Linked DNA regions of Niveibacterium microcysteis. The main gene of each other region encodes a partner of the protein of the gene in region 3 in a complex. Links are inferred from orthologs where the notes say so. Each region holds a gene or a part of one and is shown on either strand. Other genes may lie near its edges.

Region 1 (2,949 bases), 780 kb from region 3 along the record:
CGCCACCGCTGACCGGCACCTGAGTGGCACCGGCCGCGTAAAAGACGTTGGGGTGCAACACCGTCTTCGCACGGTTGATGTACTCGACGAAGCCACGCACGCCGCCGGAGAAGGCAAAGTCTTCCTCGCGGTTGGTGCGCTGATCGATCAGGCGAATGCGCACGCCGTTGTTCAGGAAGGAGAGCTCGCGCAGACGCTTCGCGAGAATCTCGTAATGGAATTCGACGGTGCCGAAGATCTCTTCATCGGCAAGGAAGTGCACTTCGGTGCCGCGTTTCTCGGTGTCACCGATGACGCGAAGCGGCGAGACTTCGACCCCGTTCTGCACTTCGAGCAGGCGGTCCACGGCGTGGCCGCGGTTGAACTCGAGGAAGTGCTTCTTGCCGTCGCGACGAATCGTCAGCCGCAGCCATTTCGAGAGCGCATTCACACACGACACACCAACGCCGTGCAGACCGCCTGAGACCTTGTAGCTGTTCTGGTTGAACTTGCCGCCTGCGTGCAGCACGCACATGACGATCTCAGCCGCCGAGCGCTTGGGTTCGTGCTTGTCGTCGAATTTGATGCCGACCGGAATGCCACGACCGTTGTCGGTGACCGAGATCGAGTTGTCGGTGTGGATCGTGACGACGATGTCGTCGCAGTGGCCCGCCAGCGCTTCGTCGATCGCGTTATCGACGACTTCGAACACCATGTGGTGCAGACCGGTGCCGTCAGAGGTGTCACCGATGTACATGCCAGGGCGCTTGCGCACGGCCTCCAGCCCTTCAAGCTGCTGGATGCTGTCTTCGTCGTAGGCGGGTTGCTGGTTCTGTTCGGACATCGGGTGACCTTGCTTCAAAAACTGAAATTCATCGCCGCGGATCATACGACCAGGCGCGAACGGCTGAATGAGCCGTTCGCGCCCGCCTGCAATTCCGTGGCCTAACGCTGGGAATGACTGTCGGCTTAGATCCGCATCGGCATCACGACGTACTTGAAGCGCTCGTCGCCCGGCAGGGTGATCAGCGCGCTGGAGTTGCCATCGTTGAGCCGCAGCTCGATCTCGTCGGTGGCTGAGTTCGTCAGCACATCGAGCAGGTAGGTGACATTGAAACCAATGTCGACCGAGTCGCCGGCGTAGTCGACTTCGATCTCTTCCTGAGCCTCTTCCTGCTCGGCGTTCGAGCTGATGATCTTGAGGCTACCAGAGGACAGTACCACACGAACGCCCCGGAACTTCTCGTTGGTGAGAATTGCGGCGCGGTGCAGCGACGCCAGCAACATCGTCCGGCCAAGAATCAGCAGCTTCGGATGGTTTTGCGGAATCACGCGCTCGTAGTCCGGGAACTTGCCGTCGATGAGCTTTGTGATCAGCTCGATCGGGCCAAAGCGGAAGCGTGCCTGATTGCCGGCGAGGGCGATTTCGAGGGGTTCATCGCTATCCGCCAGCTGGCGAGCGAGCTCAAGCACCGTCTTGCGGGGCAGGATGACTTCGGTTTTCGGCAAATCCGCGTCGATTTCGGCCGAAGCGAATGCAAGGCGGTGACCGTCGGTGGCCACCATGCGCAGTTCGTTGCCCTGAGCAACAACCAAAAGGCCATTGAGGTAGTAGCGGATGTCCTGTGCCGCCATCGAGTAGGCGACCTGGGCGAGCTGGCGTTTGAAGGCCTTCTGCGACACCGTGAAGCTGACCGCCTCGGCATCGTTGAACTGCATACGGGGGTAGTCGGACGCAGGCAGCGTCTGCAGCGCAAAGCGGCTCTTGCCGGCGTGCAGGGACAGGCGGTTTGCCTCGAGCTTGAGGTTGACCTCGGTGCCATCAGACAGGGCGCGGAGGATGTCCTGGAACTTGCGCGCGCCGACCGTGAAGCTGGCGTCGGTACCGCCGCTGGCAAGGCCGGAGGTGCGGATCTGGATCTCGATGTCAGTAGCAAGCAGCGTGACGTCGTCACCGTGCTTTTCGATCAGCACGTTCGACAGGATCGGCAGCGTGTGCCGTTTTTCGACGATCCCTGAAACCGACTGCAGGGGGCCCAACAAGGCTTCACGAGAAGCTGTTAACAGAAGCATTTAAGTAAACCTCTATTATTAGTTAACTGCACCCGGTTTCTGTGGATAAACACAGAATATCCAATAGATACAATCGCTTAATGCACTTAAAACCCTGTTCATAAACTGCGTAGCGTTTGATGAACAACTGGGGAGTGTTTTGCTCATCGACCGAATTGATGCGCTTATCCCCAAATCTTGCCACGGTCTTCCCACTGAATATTCACACTGATGCGGTTTCGATTTTGGTCAGCCGATGGTCAAACAATCGACGCAGAACACGCATTCGCTTCACAGTCAGTTGTTAACAAGATCTTGTAAACATATAACTACTATTAGTAAACCAAGACCTGTTTCTGTGCATAAGTGAAAATTACACAATAAAAACAATCGCTTGAACGGTCTGAAACCCTGTTTGGAACGACGGTACTATCCGATGAACAAGTGGGGACGGTTTCCAGCCATCTCGATATCTTCAAGCTTGTCCCCAAACGCCCCCTTGCTCTATCCACCCTGAATCCACAGTTTTCGGCGTCAACCACGCAAGGTCTGCGTCAACACATGCAGATCGTGGTTGAGCTGTTGATCAGCGAGTCGAAGCTCAGCAATCGTCCGGCATGCGTGCAACACCGTGGTGTGGTCGCGGCCACCGAAGGCCTCGCCGATGGACGGCAGCGAGGAGGGTGTGAGTTCCTTGGCGAGGAACATCGCAACCTGGCGCGGGCGGGCGATGGCGCGGGTGCGTTTCTTCGAATGCATGTCGGCGACCTTGATCTTGTAGTAGTCGGCGACGGTCTTCTGGATCAGCTCGAAGGTGATCTGGCGGTTGTGTGCGGCCAACAGGTCGCGCAAGGCTTCCTTGGCGAGCTCAAGGCTGATATCGCGGCCATGGAAGCGGGCAAAGGCCAGCACCTTCTT
Region 2 (3,070 bases), 1.7 Mb from region 3 along the record:
CGATGCCGGAAAAGGAAATGTAGAAGCCCAGCTCCATCGCGCCGGCGGCGACATCCCAAGACTCCGTAAAGCAGTGCATCACGCCGCCACATGCATCGGCGCCCTCTTCGCGCATCAACCGCAAGGTGTCATCCGCCGCATCGCGCGTATGCACGATCAGCGGCCTGCCACAGGCGCGGGCTGCGCGGATATGTTGGCGAAAACGCTCGCGCTGCCATTCCGGCTTGTCCTTGTGCCAGTAGTAGTCGAGCCCGGTCTCGCCAATCGCCACTACCTTCGGGTGCGCTGCGAGTGCTTGCAGACGCGCGGCATCCGGATCCTCACCCTCGGTGTGTTCCGGGTGCACGCCCACGGAGCAGAACACGTTGGGGCGCGCCTCCGCAATCGCGAGTACCCCAGGGAGGCGCTCGATGCTGACGCCAGCACAAAGCGCGTGCGTGACGCCCGCCTGATGCATATCGGCGAACAACTTCTCGCCAAGGTCGACCAGATCAGAGAAATCGATGTGACAGTGTGAATCTACAAACATGGCTATCCAAGCGCGCTACGAGAAGCACGCGACGGCCCGCCGACGCGATAAACGATCGCGGTGGCACGACGCGGCGCGAACGCCAAATCAGATGGTGTGGGTGGGGCGATTCGAGCCGATATGCGCGCCGAGCACTTGCTCAATCTTGGCGCGAACGGTGGAGCCGCTCTCGTCTTCGGTGAACTGCACGCCGACGCCCTGCGTACGACCGGCCTGGGCGTTGGGCGGCGTACACCAGACGACCTTGCCTTTGACCGGCAGCTTGGCCGGATCGTCCATCAACTGCAGCAGCATGAAGACTTCGTCGCCCAGACCATAGGTCTTGTTGGTCGGGATGAACAAGCCACCGTTGCGGATGAAAGGCATGTAGGCCGCGAACAGTGCGGACTTGGAGTTGATGCTGAGCGACAGCACCGCTGGACGCGCAATGGTCGATGGCTGGGGCGTACTCATGCGGTTCTCCCGGTAGCGAGGCGGCGACAGTATCGCAGCAGGGTATCTTCGAGCAGCAAGCGTGCGTTGAGCGGGTGCGCCGCCACGCGGCGCAGGTTCAGTCCATCATTGTAGCAACCGAGCGCTTCTTCGGCGTTCCAGCCGCGCGTCAGCCCACGCAAAGCGGATTCTGCATCGGTGAAATACCGAAGCGGCGCACCGCTGGCTGCTGCAGCCAGGTCGGCATACCAGCGCAACAACCAGTCGGCCAGGCGCGGCATGTCGAATGCGGCCGCCTGAGCATCCTTGCTTCGAAGCCAGGTATCCCATGTGCCGGCAAGTTCGACGGGGTCGCGTTGTGGCAGGGTCGTGATGTCCTTGACGAAGCGAGCGCGACAGGCCGCCAGCGGGCCGGACGAAAGTTCCTCTGCTGCAACCGGCATACCGCCAGCAAAGCCGAGCCAGGTCGCCGAATCCTTGATCCCCTGCTCAGCCAGCCAGGCCGACGCCTGAGCGGCATCCGGGGCTGGGAAATCCCAACGTTGCGCGCGGCTGCGAATGGTCGGGAGCAGCCGATCCGGCGCGCGCGTGATCAGAAGGAACAGCACGCCAACCGGCGGCTCTTCGAGCAGCTTGAGGAGCCCGTTTGCGGTCACGGCGTTCATGGCCTCCGCAGGGTCCACCAGCACCACGCGGCGATCGCCACGATGACCCTTGCGGGTGAGCGAGTCCTGGAGCTGCCGGATCTGCTCCACCTTGATCTGGCGTGACTTGGCACTTTCCTTGTCAGCCTCGCTGACGTCATCCGCGGCCTCGTCCGCCTCAGGCACGAGCCGGAACAGATCCGGATGGGTACCCGCTGCGCGCCAGGTGCAGGCCTCACACTCACCGCAGGCGTATCCCTCTGCGCCGGGCCGATCGCACAGCCTCGCAGCGGCAACCGCCTCGGCGAACTGGCGCTTGCCGCCACCTGGGGGGCCGGCCAGCAGCAAGGCATGGTGCCCGCGTTCGCCCGCGGCGGCCAGACGTGTCCACAGCGTTTGATGCCAGGGAAGAATCATGCGAAGAAGCGCTCCCGGATCACCTCTTCCACCTCTCGCTGAATGTCATCCGGCGTCCGGGTGGCATCCAGCACATGGAAGCGCGCGGAACAGTCACGAGCGCGCGCGAGGTAGGCGGCACGCACGCGCGCAAAGAAGTCGGCTTGCTCGCGTTCGAAGCGGTCGCCTTCGCTGCGGCTTGCCGCCATACGCGCGGCGGCGATCGCGGGATCCAGATCAAACAGGAAGGTCAGATCCGGCTGGCGATGGGGATGGACCCATTGCTCAAGCACGGCAAACTTGTCCGCGGCAAGGCCACGCCCGCCCACTTGGTACGCGTACGTCGCGTCCGAGAAGCGATCGCAGACGACCCACTGCCCGGCAGACAGCGCCGGCTCGATCTTCGCGGCCAGATGTTCCCGCCTCGCAGCGAACATCACCAGCGCCTCGGTCTCAAGATGCATCGGTTCATGCAGCGCCAGTTCACGCAGTTTTTCGGCCAACGGAGTACCGCCAGGCTCCCGCGTCTGCACGACCTGGAGGCCTCGGCCAGCGATCAATGCCACCGCGGCTGCGATCTGGGTGCTCTTGCCAGCACCGTCTATCCCTTCAAAGGTGATGAAGCGTCCGCTCATCGGTTGTTGCCCTTGCGTTTCTGATAGCGCGCGACGGCGCGATTATGTTCGTCCAAGGTACGGGAGAATTCACTCGACCCATCGCCACGAGCCACGAAATACAGGTAGGGCGTGCGCGGCGGGTGCAAGGCCGCAGCCAGCGCTGCCTCGCTCGGCATCGCAATCGGTGTTGGCGGCAAGCCGCGACGGGTGTAGGTGTTGTACGGCGTATCGGCCTGCAGATCGGCCTTGCGCAGGTTGCCGTCGAAATTAGGGCCGAGACCATAGATCACCGTGGGATCGGTCTGCAACGGCATACCGATCCGCAAACGATTGTAGAAAACCGACGCGATGCGTGGCCGATCCTCCGCGATACCGGTTTCCTTTTCGATCAGCGAGGCCATGATCAGCGCCTCGTAAGGCGAGCTGACAGGCAGATCCGGATCCCGCTTCGA
Region 3 (3,021 bases):
TGTGCCGCACATCTTCGGTATCGGCGACATCGTCGGCCAGCCGATGCTGGCGCACAAGGGCGTGCATGAAGCACACGTCGCCGCGGAAGTGGCAGCCGGTCAGAAGTCCTTCTTCGACGCGACGATCATTCCGTCGGTGGCCTACACCGAGCCGGAAGTCGCCTGGGTTGGCGTGACCGAGATCGATGCCAAGGCGAGTGGCCGCAAGATTAACGTGGCGAAGTTCCCGTGGGCCGCTTCGGGTCGTGCCATCGCGAACGGCTGCGATTACGGCTTCACCAAGCTGATCTTCGACGAAGAGACGCATCGCGTGGTCGGCGGCAGCATCGTCGGCCCGAACGCGGGCGACATGATCGGCGAGATCGCGCTGGCGATCGAGATGGGTTGTGATGCGGTGGATATCGGCAAGACGATCCACCCGCACCCGACGCTGGGTGAGTCGATCGGCATGACGGCAGAGGTCTTCGAAGGCACCTGTACCGATCTGCCGCCGATGAAGAAGAAGTAAGAACGTCTCGGGGGAGACTGACTGCGCTTCCGACCCGGGCCCCCCTGGGGGGAGGCCCGATGCCTGGCCGCTTGGCTGACGCATCGGGAGCGCAGGGAGCTCCCGCCTGATCGGGCGGTGAGTTCAATTGGAACGCGGCGGCTCTACGGAGCCGCCGCTTTTCCATTCAAGGGCTTGCGGCGCTTGGTGCCGGCGATGCCATAAAAATATTGAATGGCGATTTCCTTGCTTTGGTGCGGAAGGTGGATTAGGGTTAACCCTGACGGACGCCCGGAGACGCACAGAGCTTCCCGGTGAAATCCCTCCCTCCCCGCATCGGGACGCGCATGGCTCCTCCCCCTTGTCATGACGCCAGCCGTGCGCACCGGGCTGTTCCTGTCACCCAATGGCGAGCGAGAATAACCGCCGCTTCAAACAACGGACTGCGCGTACAGACACCCACCGCTTCGGCGCAAGGGTGAATAACAAAAGCTCGGCGACCTCAGGTCGCCATTTTTTTGTCCACGCTTGTCGTGTCAGGCTCGCCGGCGCCGTGGTGTGTTCGCCAGCCGCAAAGCTAACTGCAGGAACTCGTTCCAGAGCTCGCCATCGCCGACGCCCTTGATGATGCGGTCGACGCGGGCGGCATGCATCAGTGCCGCGCGCAGTGTGCCGAGCGGCAGACGTGGCAGGGCGCGCTGAATCAGAGCCTGTTTCTCGCGATCAAACACCCGCTCGCGCTTGAACAGCGCCGCGAGCGGTTGACCGCTGTCTTGCCCTGCGCGCAGCAGCGCCAGCGTGCGGATCTCGGTCGCCATCGCCCACAGCACCAGCGGTGGCGCCGCGCCTTCGCCTTGCAAACCTTCGATCAGACGGGTCAGGCGGGCGGGGTCGCCTTCGAGCAGGGCGAGGCGCAGCTTTTCCGTGTCGTAACGCGCGACGTTCAGCACCGAGTCCTGCACCTGCTCAAGCGTCAGCTCGCCTGGCTCGAACAGCAGGCCGAGCTTCTGCAACTCCTGATGTGCGGCGAGCAGGTTGCCTTCGACGTGCTGGGCAATGAATTCCAGCGCATCGCGCGGTGCGCGCTGCTTCTGGCGTGCCAGCCGCCCGGCCAGCCAGTCCGGCAACTGGGGCAGGGCCGGCGCATTGCATTCGACTTCGACGCCGGCTTCGAGCAGCGCGACGAACCATGCGGCCTTGCGGGCAGCCCAGTCGAGTTGCGGCAGCGTGATCAGCGTGATGACGCCTTGCGGGTCGAGGTGTTTGACGTAGCGCTGCAGCGCCTCGCCGCCTTCGCGGCCGGGCTTGCCGGTCGGAATGCGCAGGTCGATCAGCTTGCTGGAGCCGAACAGGGACAAGTTACCCGCGGCCATCTCCAGGGTGTTCCACTTGAAGCCCTGGGTGACGACCAGCACTTCGCGTTCGTCGATGCCACGGGTGCGTGCTGCGGCGCGGATCGCGTCGCCGGCTTCGAGCACCAGCAGTGGTTCGTCACCATGCACGATGTAGAGCGGCGCGAGGCCGCGTTCGAGCTGGCTGGCGAGCTGTTCCGGCCGAACCGCCATCTGCTTAGCGCGTCGGCGCCGATTGGGTGGCCGGCAACTCCGGCAGCGGCCACGGTGCGGCAGCCATGCGGCGCAGCACGCGTTGGATCAGGTCGTTCTCCATCTCGCGGTAGTACTGCGCTTCTTCCTGTTCCTTCGCCAGCACCAGTGCGTCGTTGAAGGTCATCTCGCGCTTCGTGGCGACTTCGGTGGCCGGGATCACTTCGCGCCCGCCGCGATCGACCACCTTGAACACGATGCGGTCGCGCAGCTCGTATTCACGCACACGGCCGTCGGTGTTCAGGCTCAGGATGATCTTCTCCTTCACGTCCTGAAGGATTACCAGGCTGACTTCGGCTTCGGCCGGGCTATCCACGATCTTGGTGCCGCCGTTGGCTGCGATCTGCCGGCGCAGGTTGGCGCCTGATTCGCTGTAGGCCGACACACCCAGGTGGATCGACTTGAACGGCAGCGGCTGCGGGCCGCGCAGGTGGAAGCCGCAGGCGCCGAGCAGGGTCAGCCCTGCAAGCAGAAGGGCGGATCGGATTCGAGTCACGGTTGAATCTCCGGCCGCAGGCGCGGCGGCTTGGGGTGAAGGCGCGCCATCACGAGGGTGTCCACATAGTCGCCGTTGCGCAGCCCGTGGCTTTTCAGTACCGCTTCCTGCACGAAGCCGCAGGACTCGTACAGCTTTATCGCGCGCGCGTTATCGGCGAACACCTGCAGTTCGATCCGCAACAGGCCGAGCCAGTTGTCGGCGGTGTCGAGCAGGGCCGTCATCAGTGCGCGGCCGATGCCCTGGCCCTGCCAAGCCAGATCGACGGTGATGCCGAGCTGGGCTGCGTGGGCGCGCCGCACTTCGATCTCGCGATGAAGGCCGGCGCAGCCGACGATTTGTCCGTCGACTTCCGCCACCAGCGGCGACTCGTTCGGCTTGTTGTTCTTGAGCCGTTCCACCCACAGTTCGATACCGGGGTAGGGCAGCTGCAG

The links. The genes of interacting proteins can lie anywhere in the genome.
Region 1: the proteins of holA (region 3) and dnaN are in contact, whole or in part, in a cryo-EM structure (PDB 8GIZ), measured with the Escherichia coli proteins. The link is inferred for Niveibacterium microcysteis from one-to-one orthologs.
Region 2: the proteins of holA (region 3) and holB are in contact, whole or in part, in a cryo-EM structure (PDB 8GIZ), measured with the Escherichia coli proteins. The link is inferred for Niveibacterium microcysteis from one-to-one orthologs.

What each region holds. Positions count from the first base shown.
Region 1 is NZ_CP071060.1:1,042-3,990, reverse strand. What follows is about bases 1-2,879. They hold dnaN (DNA polymerase III subunit beta), read right to left. Parts: upstream 2,053-2,879; coding sequence 949-2,052; downstream 1-948. Other genes in these bases: dnaA (chromosomal replication initiator protein DnaA), read right to left, coding at 2,566-2,879; gyrB (DNA topoisomerase (ATP-hydrolyzing) subunit B), read right to left, coding at 1-823. Also shown: more of dnaA, read right to left, coding at 2,880-2,949. UniProt on the Escherichia coli protein: Confers DNA tethering and processivity to DNA polymerases and other proteins. Acts as a clamp, forming a ring around DNA (a reaction catalyzed by the clamp-loading complex) which diffuses in an ATP-independent manner freely and bidirectionally along dsDNA.
Region 2 is NZ_CP071060.1:2,498,089-2,501,158, forward strand. What follows is about bases 1-3,000. They hold holB (DNA polymerase III subunit delta'), read right to left. Parts: upstream 2,023-3,000; coding sequence 979-2,022; downstream 1-978. Other genes in these bases: JY500_RS11245 (TatD family hydrolase), read right to left, coding at 1-529; JY500_RS11250 (PilZ domain-containing protein), read right to left, coding at 617-982; tmk (dTMP kinase), read right to left, coding at 2,019-2,636; mltG (endolytic transglycosylase MltG), read right to left, coding at 2,633-3,000. Also shown: more of mltG, read right to left, coding at 3,001-3,070. UniProt on the Escherichia coli protein: Part of the beta sliding clamp loading complex, which hydrolyzes ATP to load the beta clamp onto primed DNA to form the DNA replication pre-initiation complex.
Region 3 is NZ_CP071060.1:783,216-786,236, forward strand. Bases 39-2,989 are described here. They hold holA (DNA polymerase III subunit delta), read right to left. Parts: upstream 2,053-2,989; coding sequence 1,024-2,052; downstream 39-1,023. Other genes in these bases: lpdA (dihydrolipoyl dehydrogenase), read left to right, coding at 39-508; JY500_RS03670 (LPS-assembly lipoprotein LptE), read right to left, coding at 2,057-2,587; JY500_RS03675 (GNAT family N-acetyltransferase), read right to left, coding at 2,584-2,989. In the rest of the region: more of lpdA, read left to right, coding at 1-38; more of JY500_RS03675, read right to left, coding at 2,990-3,021. UniProt on the Escherichia coli protein: Part of the beta sliding clamp loading complex, which hydrolyzes ATP to load the beta clamp onto primed DNA to form the DNA replication pre-initiation complex.